One region of the Protaetiibacter intestinalis genome, then DNA from elsewhere that is predicted to be linked to it. Evidence: predicted binding sites of a transcription regulator. Region 1 holds the regulator's gene; each other region holds the start of a gene.
What was found. Region 1 encodes LexA, which represses DNA repair genes until DNA is damaged. Its sites were predicted from a motif close to TCGAACANNTGTTCGA; they were not measured.
Positions count from the first base shown of each region.

Region 2: the regulator LexA is predicted to act here: its motif matches at 2,340-2,355, upstream of D7I47_RS12665 (DNA polymerase Y family protein).
Region 3: the regulator LexA is predicted to act here: its motif matches at 1,378-1,393, upstream of D7I47_RS02175 (HNH endonuclease signature motif containing protein).

Region 1 covers NZ_CP032630.1:2,415-6,415, reverse strand. Annotated here, with positions in the region: gene metE (5-methyltetrahydropteroyltriglutamate--homocysteine S-methyltransferase) at 1-1,280, shown strand, start outside; gene lexA (transcriptional repressor LexA) at 1,308-1,982, opposite strand; gene D7I47_RS00030 (LysM peptidoglycan-binding domain-containing protein) at 2,255-2,593, shown strand; gene D7I47_RS00025 (histidinol-phosphate transaminase) at 2,631-3,719, shown strand; gene hisB (imidazoleglycerol-phosphate dehydratase HisB) at 3,729-4,001, shown strand, end outside.
Region 2 covers NZ_CP032630.1:2,675,234-2,679,234, forward strand. Annotated here, with positions in the region: gene guaD (guanine deaminase) at 1-93, opposite strand, end outside; tRNA gene D7I47_RS12645 (tRNA-Leu) at 185-269, shown strand; gene D7I47_RS12650 (DUF1294 domain-containing protein) at 436-1,071, shown strand; gene D7I47_RS12655 (hypothetical protein) at 1,114-1,818, shown strand; gene D7I47_RS12660 (DUF1905 domain-containing protein) at 1,828-2,127, shown strand; gene D7I47_RS12665 (DNA polymerase Y family protein) at 2,365-3,897, shown strand; gene D7I47_RS12670 (error-prone DNA polymerase) at 3,897-4,001, shown strand, end outside.
Region 3 covers NZ_CP032630.1:443,814-447,814, forward strand. Annotated here, with positions in the region: gene D7I47_RS02175 (HNH endonuclease signature motif containing protein) at 13-1,359, opposite strand; gene glmU (bifunctional UDP-N-acetylglucosamine diphosphorylase/glucosamine-1-phosphate N-acetyltransferase GlmU) at 1,681-3,111, opposite strand; gene D7I47_RS02185 (SDR family oxidoreductase) at 3,235-3,915, shown strand; gene D7I47_RS02190 (GNAT family N-acetyltransferase) at 3,905-4,001, shown strand, end outside.

The DNA.
Region 1 (4,001 bases):
CCGACGAGCCCGAGCTGCCGGCGCAGCTCGTGAGCTGGCTCGCCTTCGCCGACCAGAAGGTCGGGCAGGTGGCGACGCTCGCCCGCGGCCTCGCCGAGGGGCGCGCGGCGATCCAGGCCGAGCTGGATGCGGCATCCGCCGCCCTCGAGGACCGTCGCACCGCCCCGGGCGTGCGCGACGGCGCCGTGCGCGGCCGGGTGGCCGAGCTCGACGACGCGGCCTTCGCGCGCGGCGACTACGCGCACCGCCGCGCCCAGCAGGACGTCGCGCTGCGCCTCCCGCCGCTGCCGACCACGACGATCGGCTCCTTCCCGCAGACGGGCGACATCCGTCGCGAGCGGGCGCGCCAGGCGAAGGGCGAGATCACCCGCGACGAGTACGAGGGCTTCCTGCAGCAGGAGATCGCGGATGTCGTGGCCCTGCAGGAGCGCATCGGCCTCGACGTCATCGTGCACGGCGAGCCCGAGCGCAACGACATGGTGCAGTACTTCGCCGAGAACCTCGACGGCTTCGCGGTGACGCAGAACGGCTGGGTGCAGTCGTACGGTTCGCGTGCCACGCGCCCGTCGATCCTGTGGGGCGACGTCTCGCGGCCGGCGCCCATCACGGTGCGCTGGTCGACGTACACCCAGGGGCTCACCGAGAAGCCCGTGAAGGGCATGCTGACCGGCCCGGTCACGATCCTCGCCTGGTCGTTCGTGCGCGACGACCAGCCGCTCGCCGACACCGCCTACCAGGTGGCGCTCGCCCTGCGCGACGAGATCGGCGACCTCGAGTCGGCGGGCATCGGCGTCATCCAGGTCGACGAGCCAGCGCTGCGCGAGCTGCTGCCGCTCAAGAAGCGCGACCAGGGGGCCTACCTCGACTGGTCGGTCAGGTCGTTCCGCCTGGCGACGAGCGGCGTCGAGGACCGCACGCAGATCCACACCCACCTCTGCTACTCGGAGTTCGGCGTCGTGCTCGACGCGATCGACGCGCTGGATGCGGACGTCACCTCGATCGAGGCGGCCCGCAGCCGCATGGAGGTCGTGCCCGAGCTCGAGAAGAGCGGTTTCGGCCGCGGCATCGGGCCGGGCGTCTACGACATCCACTCGCCGCGCGTGCCGAGCGTCGAGGAGGTGCGCGACCTCATCGGGATCGCCCTCTCCTCGATCCCGGAGCGTCAGCTGTGGATCAACCCGGACTGCGGGCTCAAGACCCGCGGCTACCAGGAGACGGTCGCCTCGCTCGAGAACATCCTCGCGGCGACGCGGGAGGCGCGGGCGGCGCTCGGCGCCTGATCCGCCGGGGCGGTGCTGCGTGCCGGCTCAGACCGAGCGCAGCACCGCCACGACCTTGCCGAGCACCTCGGCGTCGTCGCCGAGGATCGGCTCGAACGCCGTGTTGCGCGGCAGCAGCCAGGTGTGGCCGTCGCGCTGCCGGAACACCTTGACGGTCGCCTCGCCGTCGAGCATCGCCGCGACGATCTCGCCGTTGTCGGCCGTGCGCTGGGCGCGCACGACCACCCAGTCGCCGTCGCAGATGGCGGCGTCGATCATCGACTCGCCGGAGACCTTGAGCATGAACAGCTCGCCCTTGCCGACGAGCTGGCGGGGGAGCGGGAAGATCTCCTCGACCTGCTGCTCGGCCGTGATCGGCACGCCCGCCGCGATGCGCCCGACGAGCGGGACCATGGCGGCGTCGCCCACGGGTGCGCTCGGCGCGTCGTCGGAGGCGCCGGGGACGTCGATGAGCACCTCGAGTGCGCGCGGGCGGTTGGGGTCGCGCCGCAGGTAGCCGGAGAGCTCGAGCTGGTTGAGCTGGTGCGTCACGCTCGAGAGCGAGGCGAGCCCGACGGCGTCGCCGATCTCGCGCATGCTCGGCGGGTAGCCGCGCGTCTGGACCGAGCGCTGGATCACCTCGAGGATCGCGAGCTGCTTCTCGCTGAGGCTCTTGCGTCGCCGCGTGGCGGGGCGGGCCTCGAGGGGGCTGCTGTCGCTCATGTGGACTCCCGGGTGCTCGGGGGATGCCGATGTCGGTGGTCCGTGATCGGATGCATCCCGTGATCGAAACTGTATCCGCCTCGGCGGGTGCAGGCAAACATTCATTCGAGTGTGTCGCGGGATCGGATCGGCTTTCCTCCCGATTCGCAGGAATTCTCTCGAAAGACTTGAACAGATGTTCGATCGAAGATAGATTCGGAACACAGCTTCGCATCCGGCCTCCCGGCCGAGGCCGGATGCGGCAGCTGTCCACGATCCGCAGGAGGCATCCCATGAGCACCGTCGCCCTCGGCACCGCCGGCACGCACCCCCGTCTGCGCCTGACCCGTCGCGGTCGCGTCGTGGTGGGCGCCCTGCTCGCCACCCCGATCGCCGCGGTGCTCGCGGTCTCCGCGCTGTCTCCCGCGCAGGCGGGCTCCACCCCCTCCACCGCGAGCTTCGACTACATCACGGTCGCCTCGGGCGAGTCGCTGTGGGATCTCGCCGCCTGGATCGCCCCCGACGCCGACCCGCGCGAGGTGGTCGACGACCTCGTCGAGCTCAACCAGCTCGGCAGCAGCCACGTGCAGCCCGGTCAGCGTCTGGCGATCCCCGCGGTCTACTCGGACTGACGGCCGGGCGCACGGGCGTCCTCATTAGAATCGCCGGGTGACCCGGCTCTCCGACCTCCCGATCCGCGACGACCTCCGGGGGCTGACTCCGTACGGCGCCCCGCAGAAGCACGTGCGGTACGCGCTCAACGTCAACGAGAACACCCACCCGATCCCGGAGCCGGTCGCACGCGACATCGTCGAGTCGCTCGCCCACGCGGTGCTCACCGCGAACCGCTACCCGGACCGCGAGTTCACGGAGCTGCGCGAGTCCCTCGCGGGCTATCTCGGCCACGGCCTGACCTCCGACCACGTCTGGGCGGCGAACGGCTCGAACGAGATCATCCAGCAGCTCCTGCAGGCCTTCGGCGGGCCGGGGCGCAGCGTGCTCGGCTTCCCGCCCAGCTACTCGATGCACCCGATCATCGCCGCGGGAACCGGCAGCCGCTGGATCCCCGCGGAGCGCGACGCCGACTACCGCATCAGCCCCGAGACGGCGGTCCGTGCGATCGAGCAGCACCGTCCCGACCTCGTGTTCCTCTGCGCCCCCAACAACCCGACCGGCACGGCGCTGCCGCTCGAGACGATCGCGGCCGCCTACGACGCGACAGACGGCATCGTCTTCGTCGACGAGGCCTACGCCGAGTTCATGCCGAAGGACCAGCCCTCGGCGCTCACCCTGCTGCCCGGGCGCGAGCGACTCGTCGTCTCGCGCACCATGAGCAAGGCCTTCGCCTTCGCCGGTGTCCGGCTCGGCTACCTCGCCGCAGACCCCGCCGTCGCGGACGCGCTGCGCCTGGTCCGCCTGCCCTATCACCTCTCCGCGCTCACCCAGGCGGCCGCCGTCGCGGCGCTCGCGCACGCCCCCGAGATGCTCGCCATGGTCGACGACATCGCCGCCCAGCGCGACCGGATGGTGGCCGAGCTCCCGGCGCTCGGCTACCGGCCGTGGCCGAGCCAGGCCAACTTCGTGCTCTTCGACGGCGTCGCCGACCCGCGCGCCACCTTCGAGGCGCTGCTCGCGCGCGACATCCTGATCCGCGACGTGGGCATCCCGAACGCGCTCCGGGTCACGGCGGGCACGGCCGAGGAGACGGACTTCTTCCTCGAATGCCTGGCGGCCCTCGGCCCCGGTGGGGCTCAGTAGACTCGCCCCATGAGCACGCACCGCACGGCACGCCTCAGCCGTCAGACGAGCGAGTCGAGCATCGAGCTCACCCTCGACCTCGACGGCACGGGGATCAGCGACATCCAGACGACGGTGCCCTTCTTCGACCACCTGCTCACGGCATTCGCGAAGCACGCGCTCGTCGACCTGACGGTGCGTGCCGAGGGCGACACCGACATCGACGTGCACCACACCGTCGAGGACACCGGCATCGTGCTCGGCACCGCGATCCGCCAGGCGCTCGGCGACAAGACGGGCATC
Region 2 (4,001 bases), 420 kb from region 1:
GTTCGGACCGAAGGGGTCCCCCGTGATCGTGACGAGATGCCCGCGGATCGCGCGGGCCGGGGCGTGACCCTCGGGTGCCGGCGCGAAGCTCATGGCTCCATCATGGGGCGTCCCCGGGCGTGCGCGACCCCTCCTCGGACCGTGCTAAGGTCTATCTCCGGTCCTCCTTGTGAGGATCGCACTCGCGCGGGTGGCGGAATTGGCAGACGCGCTAGCTTGAGGTGCTAGTGCCCGTATAGGGCGTGGGGGTTCAAGTCCCCCCTCGCGCACGCGAGTGCGAAGGCCCCGGATCGTGGATCCGGGGCCTTCGTCGTGTTCGGGGCGATCCGCCGGCACGACCCCCGGAGACGGGGTGCGTGGCGCGCCGTTCGGACGTGCCTCCCCGCGGCGAAGCCACGTAGCATCCAGTGCAAGATGAAACCTGGTCCCGTGCGCATGCGAGGTGTGCTGACGAACTGGAACGACGAACGCGGTTTCGGCTTCGTCACCCCGGCCGTCGGCGGCCCCGATGTGTTCGTGCACATCTCCGCGTTCGCATCGGGCGGCCCGCGCCCCGTCGAGGGCGACGAGGTCGACTACCTGCTCGAGTTCTCCCCCGAGGGCAAGCCGCGTGCCGGGCGCGCCTCGGTGGTGTCGGCGGATGCGGCGCGCCGTGCGCCCGAGCCGGTGTCGCATCCGCGCCTCGCGCCCGCCCGCCGGGCGAGCCGGCTCGGCTACCTCGCGGTGCTCGGCTTCATCGGCATCGCCTTCGTGATGGCGCTCATCCACCCGATCCCGTACTGGGTGTGGATCCTGTACCTCGGGATGTCGTTCGCCACCTTCGTCGCCTACGCGCTCGACAAGCGCGCGGCCGCGACCGAGGGGTGGCGGCTGAGCGAGGGCTCGCTGCTCGCGATGGGGCTCGCCTGCGGCTGGCCGGGTGGCGTGATCGCGCAGCAGGTGTTCCGGCACAAGACGATCAAGATGAGCTTCCAGGTGGTGTTCTGGGTGACGGTGATCGTGAACGTGGTCGCGTTCGTGGTGTTCTCGTGGGTCGGGACACTGGACCAGCCCGGGATCCTCTCCCCGTAGGCCGGGTTCCCGGCGTCGGCGCCCGGGCGTAGCATCGAATGCATGTTCGAGTCGGCGCGCGCGGAGGAGATCCGCGGACTGCAGGATCGCATCCGCGGCATGCAGCGCACCCGGCTCGACGAGCGCGCGCTGCCCACCTCGGAGTCGCTCGCGGAGCTGCTGCCCGGTGGCGCGCTCGCGGCGGGTGGCAGCTACGTCGTCGAGGGCTCGACGGCGCTCGCGCTCGAACTGCTGCGCGAGCCGAGCCGTGCGGGCTCGTGGTGCGCCGTCGTGGGCATGCCCGACCTGGGGGTCGAGGCGGCCGCCGCCGCGGGCCTCGAGCTCGAGCGGCTCGTGCTCGTGCCGCATCCGGCCGAGCAGTGGTTCGCGGTCGTCGCGGCGCTCGTGGATGCGGTCGCCGTCGTGCTCGTGCGCCCGCCCGCCCGGGCGCGCGTCGGCGAGGCGGCGGCCGGGCGGCTGGCGGCGCGGCTGCGGCAGAGGGGGGCCGTGCTCGTCTCGACGCGCGACTGGCCGCGGGCGCATGCGCGGCTCGAGGTGTCCGAGAGCGACTGGGCGGGGCTCGGCGCGGGGTTCGGGCACCTCGCGGCGCGGCAGGTGACGGTCGCCTCCCGTTCGCCCGCCTGGCAGGGGCGCAGCCGCTCCCGGCGGCTCTGGCTGCCGGATGCGCGGGGGCTCGTCTCGCCCGTGCAGGCGCGGAGCGCGGAGGGTGCGGGCGTTCCCCTGCGCGCCGTCGCCGGCGGTCTCTAGGCTGACGGGATGCGGTACCGCTTCGAGGCCGAGCTGCGGCGCTGGGAGGCGCGCGTGCACGACGACTGGTACTTCGTCGACCTGCCGCTCGAGCAGTCGGCCGAGATCCACGAGTGGGCGGATGCGCTCCCCCGCGCGGGCTTCGGCGCCGTCAAGGTCACGGCGCGGGTCGGCGCCACGAGCTGGTCGACCTCGATCTTCCCCGGGGCATCCGGTGTCTACAGCCTCGTGCTGAACGCCCGCGTGCGCCGCGCCGAGGGCATCGAGCCGGGCGACACGGTCGTCGCCGAGGTCGAGCTCGCGGGGTGACGCGCCGCCGCGCCCGACCCGCCGCATCCGCTGTTTTCGCAACTCAGGAGCATCCGCCCGGAACGACGCTTCCCGGGCCTCCTCGCGGTTTTCTCCTGAGTTGCGAAACTGCCGTCTTCCGCAACTCAGGAGAAAGGTGTTGCGGCGGGGATTTTCGGGGCGGATGCGCCGGGATCTCCTGAGTTGCGGAATCACGAGGCGGGTTGACGCATTCGAACAGATGTTCGAGAATGGGGTATGACCGCGACCGCTCCCCGGCTTCTCGTGCTGCACGTGGCCGACTGGGCGGTGCGGGCGCAGGGCCGCGCCGAGCGCATCCCCGACGGGCAGGCCGTCGCGCTCGTGGCGAAGGGGCTCGTGGTCGCCTGCACCCCCGCCGCCCGGCATGAGGGGGTGCGCGAGGGGATGCGGCAGCGCGAGGCGCAGGGTCGGTGCCCCGGGCTGCGGGTGCTGCGGGAGGACCCGGCCGTCGCCGTGCGCGCCTTCGAACCGGTGCTCGCCGCCCTCGAGCAGGCGCTGCCCGGCTGGCACGCGCTGCGTCCCGGCACGGCCGCGATCCGCGCGCGCGGCCCCGCCCGCTACTACGGCAACGAGCGGGCAGCCGCGCGCACGGTGCTCGGCATCGTCGCCGAGGCGGGGGCGGATGCGGCCCGGGTCGGTATCGCGGCCGGGCTCTTCGCCGCCGAGCTCGCGAGCCGTGTCGGCCGTGAACAGTCGCGCATCGTGCCCGACGACGAGACGACCGCCTTCCTCGCCCCGCTTCCCGTCGCCGCCCTCGGCGACCCCGAGCTCGCGTCCCTGCTCCCCCGGCTCGGCATCCGCACCCTCGGCGAGTTCGCGCGGCTCGAGGAGGCGGATGTCGTGGCCCGCTTCGGTCCCGCCGGGGCGCGCCTGCACGCGCTCGCCCGCGGCCGGGATCCGCGGCCCGCGACCCCGCGCATCCCGCCGCGCGACATCGACGCGGTCGTCGACTTCGAGCCGGCCGCCGAACGCGTCGACGAGGTCGCCTTCGGCGTGCGGGCCGCGTGCGACGACTTCGTGCGCGCCCTGCTCGCCGAGCGGCTCGTCTGCACGGCGCTGCGCATCGAGCTGCTGAGCGACCGCGGCGAGGGCGACGAGCGGGTCTGGTTGCACCCGCGCTCCTTCTCGGCCGCCGAGGTGGTCGACCGGGTGCGCTGGCAGCTGCAGGCCACCGAGACGCTCCGTGCGGGCGTCGTGCGGGTGCGGGTGAGCCCCGAGGCCGTCGACCCCGTGCACGTGCACGAGGGCGGCCTGTGGGGGCTCGGCCCCGACGAGCGCGTGCACTCGGCGCTGTCGCGCGTGCAGGGCATGGTGGGCCACCGCGGCGTGCTCACCCCGCGGCTCGCGGGCGGTCGCCGCCCCGCCGACCGCCAGCAGCTCGTGCCGTGGGGCGACCGTGCGGTCGTGGCGCGACCGCGCACCGATCCCTGGCCGGGCGCTCTGCCCGATCCCCCGCCCACGACCGTCTACGAGGTGCCGCGCCCGCTGCGGGTCGAGGATGCGCGGGGTCGCCCCGTCACGGTCGACGAGCGCGGGGCGGTGAGCGCGGCCCCCGCCGTGCTCGTCGCGCAGTCCGGCACCCGGCGCGAGCTCACCGCCTGGGCGGGCCCGTGGCCCCTCGAGGAGCGCTGGTGGGATCCGCAGACCGCCCGCAGCGCGCACCGCCTGCAGGCCGTCGACGCCACCGGATGCGCGTGGCTGCTCGTGCTCGACGCCGAGGGCTGGTGGGCCGAGGGGCGCTACGACTGATGGGCTGGAGCAACCCGCCGGTGCCCTGGGCCGAGTTCGAACGCACCCTCTCGGGCCGCCGCCCCGCGGAGGACGAGGCGCACGACGGCGGCGACGGCCCGGCC
Region 3 (4,001 bases), 440 kb from region 1:
GGGCGCCCCGCCTCAGCTCGCGCGACGCAACCGTTGCAGCGCGAGGCTGCGCGTCGGCAATGCCACCGTCACCCCGTCGGGCTTCTCCAGGTGGTACTCGCCCCCGTTCCGCCGTACCCGCCACCTTCGGTTGTGGACGAGCAGGTGGCAGAACCGGCACAACAGCACCCCGTCGTCGACGTCCGTTCGGCCGTGATGTTCATCCCAGTGGTCGATGTGATGCGCCTCGCACCACGACGGCGGCCTATCGCACATCAAACATCCGCCGTCGCGGGCGGCGATCGCCACCCGCTGCTTCTCGCTGAACAGCCGCTGCGCCCGCCCCAGGTTCAGCACCCGCCCGTCACCGTCGAACAGGATCGGGATCGCCCCCGACTCGCAGATGAACCGCTCCGCAGTCGCCACGGACACGGCCTGCGTCTGCCCCTCGAAGTACGCCACCCCGACACCCGCCCGAAGGTCGCGCTCGGTCACCAGCACCCGCACCGCAGGCTTCCGATCCCCCAGCAGGGTGCCGTCGTCGAGCCGGGACCCGATCCGCACCACCTCGACCAACGTGTCGAGCGCGAGCTGCTCCGTCGTGCGCTCATCACGCACCAGGTCTTCGGCACGCGCCACCGCATCCGGATCCACGAACCGCGGACCCCCACGCCGCGGCGAGGTGCCCGCCTCCACCACCGGCAGCAGCACCGCCGCCGACTCCGGGTCGAGCACCCCCGCAAGGCCCGTCAACCCGTCGCGCCGCTTCCAGAACCGCAGAGACCGCTGCTCACGCAAGGCCTCCTCACGCCCCGCCACGCCCACCACATCCAGCTCGTCACGCACGAACCCCGCCCGCACCGCCAACTGCTCGATGGGCAGCGACGCCGCCTCCGCGACCAGCCGCTCGGCAGCCGCGGTGAGCGCGGCATCCGTCTCGGGGCGGGCGCCGACGGCGGCCAGCCGCGTGCGGATCACCTCGGCGGCCTCGGTCGAGATGGCGGCTGCCGCGACCGCCTCGCCGATCACCTGCATCCATCGCGGCGTCGGCGCGGCCAGCGGAGCCGCCGGCAGCAGTTCGGCGGCCTTCACGAGGGTGCGGGCGTCGCGCGTGGAGGTGCCCGACAGCTGCGAGATGAGCCCCTCGGCGGTGCGCTGGCCCTGAGACTGCGCGAGCCCGCTGTGGCCCAACTCGCGGCGCGAACGATGCGCGATCTCGCCCGCCACCGTGGCGGCGAGGGAGTCGACCCGGCGGCGCACCTCGGCCAGTTGACGCTGCGCGGCGAGAAGCCCGCCGTCGTTCAGCAGCGCGACCGCGGGAGGGGCGAACGGCACCGACAGGTCGCCCAGAGCGGCGAGGGTGTCGGTGAAATCGGGCATGCCCCATTGTCGCAGGTTTCGAACATATGTTCTAGTGTTTCCGGCGATCTGTGGAGAACTCCGGGGCGTCCCGCGAAGCGGGCCCCCGCCGCCGCCGATTGAGGAGCCGCGAGGCGCCCCCTCCGCGGGTTGAGTAGCCCGCGCAGCGGGCGTATCGAAACCCGTGCAGGCGTGGACACGTGGGGCCTCACCGACGACGGGCGCCCCGTCGAGGGGCGTCCGTCGTGGGTTTCGATACGCGGCCTACGGCCGCTACTCAACCAGCGGGAGGGTGCGGCTGCGGCCGCTACTCAACCAGCGGGAGGGTGCGGCCTGCGGCCGCTACTCGACCAGCGGGGATGCCGCGGCAGCATCCGCCGCCGCGGTGCCGGGGCGGTTCGCCGCCACCCACCCCTCGAGGTTGCGCTGCGGCGCCACGTTCACCGCGAGCGCCCCCGCGGGTACGTCTTTCCGCACGACGGTGCCGGCGCCCGTGTAGGCGCCGTCGCCGATCGTGACGGGCGCGACGAAGACGTTGTGCGATCCGGTGCGCACGTGCGATCCGACGGTGGTGCGGTGCTTCGCGACCCCGTCGTAGTTGGCGGTGATGGTGCCGGCGCCGATGTTGGAGCCCTCCCCCACCTCGGTGTCGCCGATGTACGACAGGTGCGGCACCTTCGACCCACGGCCGATGCGGGCGTTCTTGGTCTCCACGAAGGTGCCGATCTTGCCGCCGCCCGCGAGCTCGGTTCCGGGCCGCAGGTAGGCGAACGGCCCCACGGTGGCGTACGCGCGGATCACGGCGAGCGTCGCATCCGTGCGCGAGATGACGGCCCCCTCCCCCACCTCGCAGTCGACGAGAGTGGTGTCGGGCCCGATGACGGCGTCCCGGTCGATGCTGGTGGCGCCGGCGAGGCGGGTGCCGGGCAGCAGCTCGGTGTCCTGCCCGATGGAGACGGTGAGGTCGATCCAGGTGGTGGCGGGGTCGTGCACGGTCACCCCGTTCAGCTGGTGCCCGCGCACGATCATGGCGTTGAGCCGCGCGGCCTGCTCCGACAGCTGCGCCCGGTCGTTGACGCCGGCGACGCGCCAGCTGTCGGCGACGGGTACGGCGGCGACGGGGGCGGATGCGGCCCGCAGCAGCGCGACGACGTCCGTCAGGTACTTCTCCCCTTGGGCGTTGGCGAGCCCCACCTGCGGCAGCAGCTCACGCAGGGCGGATGCCGCGAAGACGTAGCTGCCCGAGTTCACCTCGGTGAGGGCGAGCTCGGCCTCGCTCGCGTCCTTGTGCTCGACGATGGCGCGCACCGCCCCGTCGGCGTCGCGCACGATGCGTCCGTACCCGGTGGCGTCGTCGAGCACGGCGGAGAGGATGGTGGCGGATGCCGCGGCCGCCCGGTGCTGGGCGACGAGCGCCGCCAGTGTGTCGGTGTCGAGCAGCGGCACGTCGCCGGAGATCACCACCACCTCGCCGTCGAAGTCGGCGGGGAGTGCGGCGACGGCGAGCTCGACGGCGCGGCCGGTGCCGGGCACCTCGTCCTGGTCGACCACCACGGCATCCGCGGAGTACTCGGTGACGCACGCCGCCACCTCGTCGCGCTGGTGCCGCACGACCACCTCGACGTAGGCGGGCTCGAGGTGCCGCGCCGTGGTGAGCACGTGCGCGATCATCGGCAGCCCGGCGATCGGATGCAGCACCTTGGCGCGCCGGGATCGCATGCGCGTGCCTTCCCCTGCAGCGAGCACGATGACGGCGAGTCGGGGGTCGGTCATGGCTCCATTCTGCCGCGTCACATCCGGACCGGTCGCCTTGTCTCCTTTGACATGAGGATCGTCGTCGTCGGTGGTACCGGTCTGATCGGGTCGATGGTTTCGGCCAGACTCGCGGAGCGGGGGGTGGATCATCGCGTCGCGTCGCGCGCGACGGGCGTGAACTCGTTCACGGGCGAGGGGCTCGCGGAGGCGCTCGACGGGGCGGATGTGCTCGTCGACGTGACCAATTCCTCGTACACCGACTACGCGGGCGCGCAGGAGTTCTTCACCGGGTCGACCCTCAACCTGCTGAGCTACGGCGCCGCGGCCGGGGTGTCGCACCACGTGGCCCTCTCGGTGGTCGGCACCGACCGTCTCGCCGCCTCGGAGGGCGGGTACTTCGCCGCGAAACTCGAGCAGGAGAAGCTGATCCAGAGCTCGGGCCGCGCCTTCTCGATCGTCCACGCCACCCAGTTCTTCGAGTTCCTGCTGAGCATCGCCGAGGCCGCGACGCGTGACGGGGTGGTCCGCGTCTCGCATGCGCTGATGCAGCCGATGGCCGCGGACGACGTGGCGGATGCGGTGCTCCGGATCGCCGCCGGCGCCCCTACCGGGGGCATCACCGAGTTCGCGGGCCCGGAGCGCTTCCGCCTCGACAGCGTCGTGCGCACCCGCCTGTGGGTGCAGAACGACCCGCGCCAGGTGGTGGCCGATCCGCTCGCCACCTACTTCGGCACGAACCTCACCGAGGATGAGCTGCTCCCCGCCGAGGACGCCGTGCTCATGCCCACCCGCTTCGACGATTGGATCCGCGATGTCCGCTGACAGCTTCGAGTACCCGGATGCCGCAGGGTATCCGGACGGCATGGGCTTCCTCGACGAGGGCACGACGCCCGGGCGGGCGCCGTCGG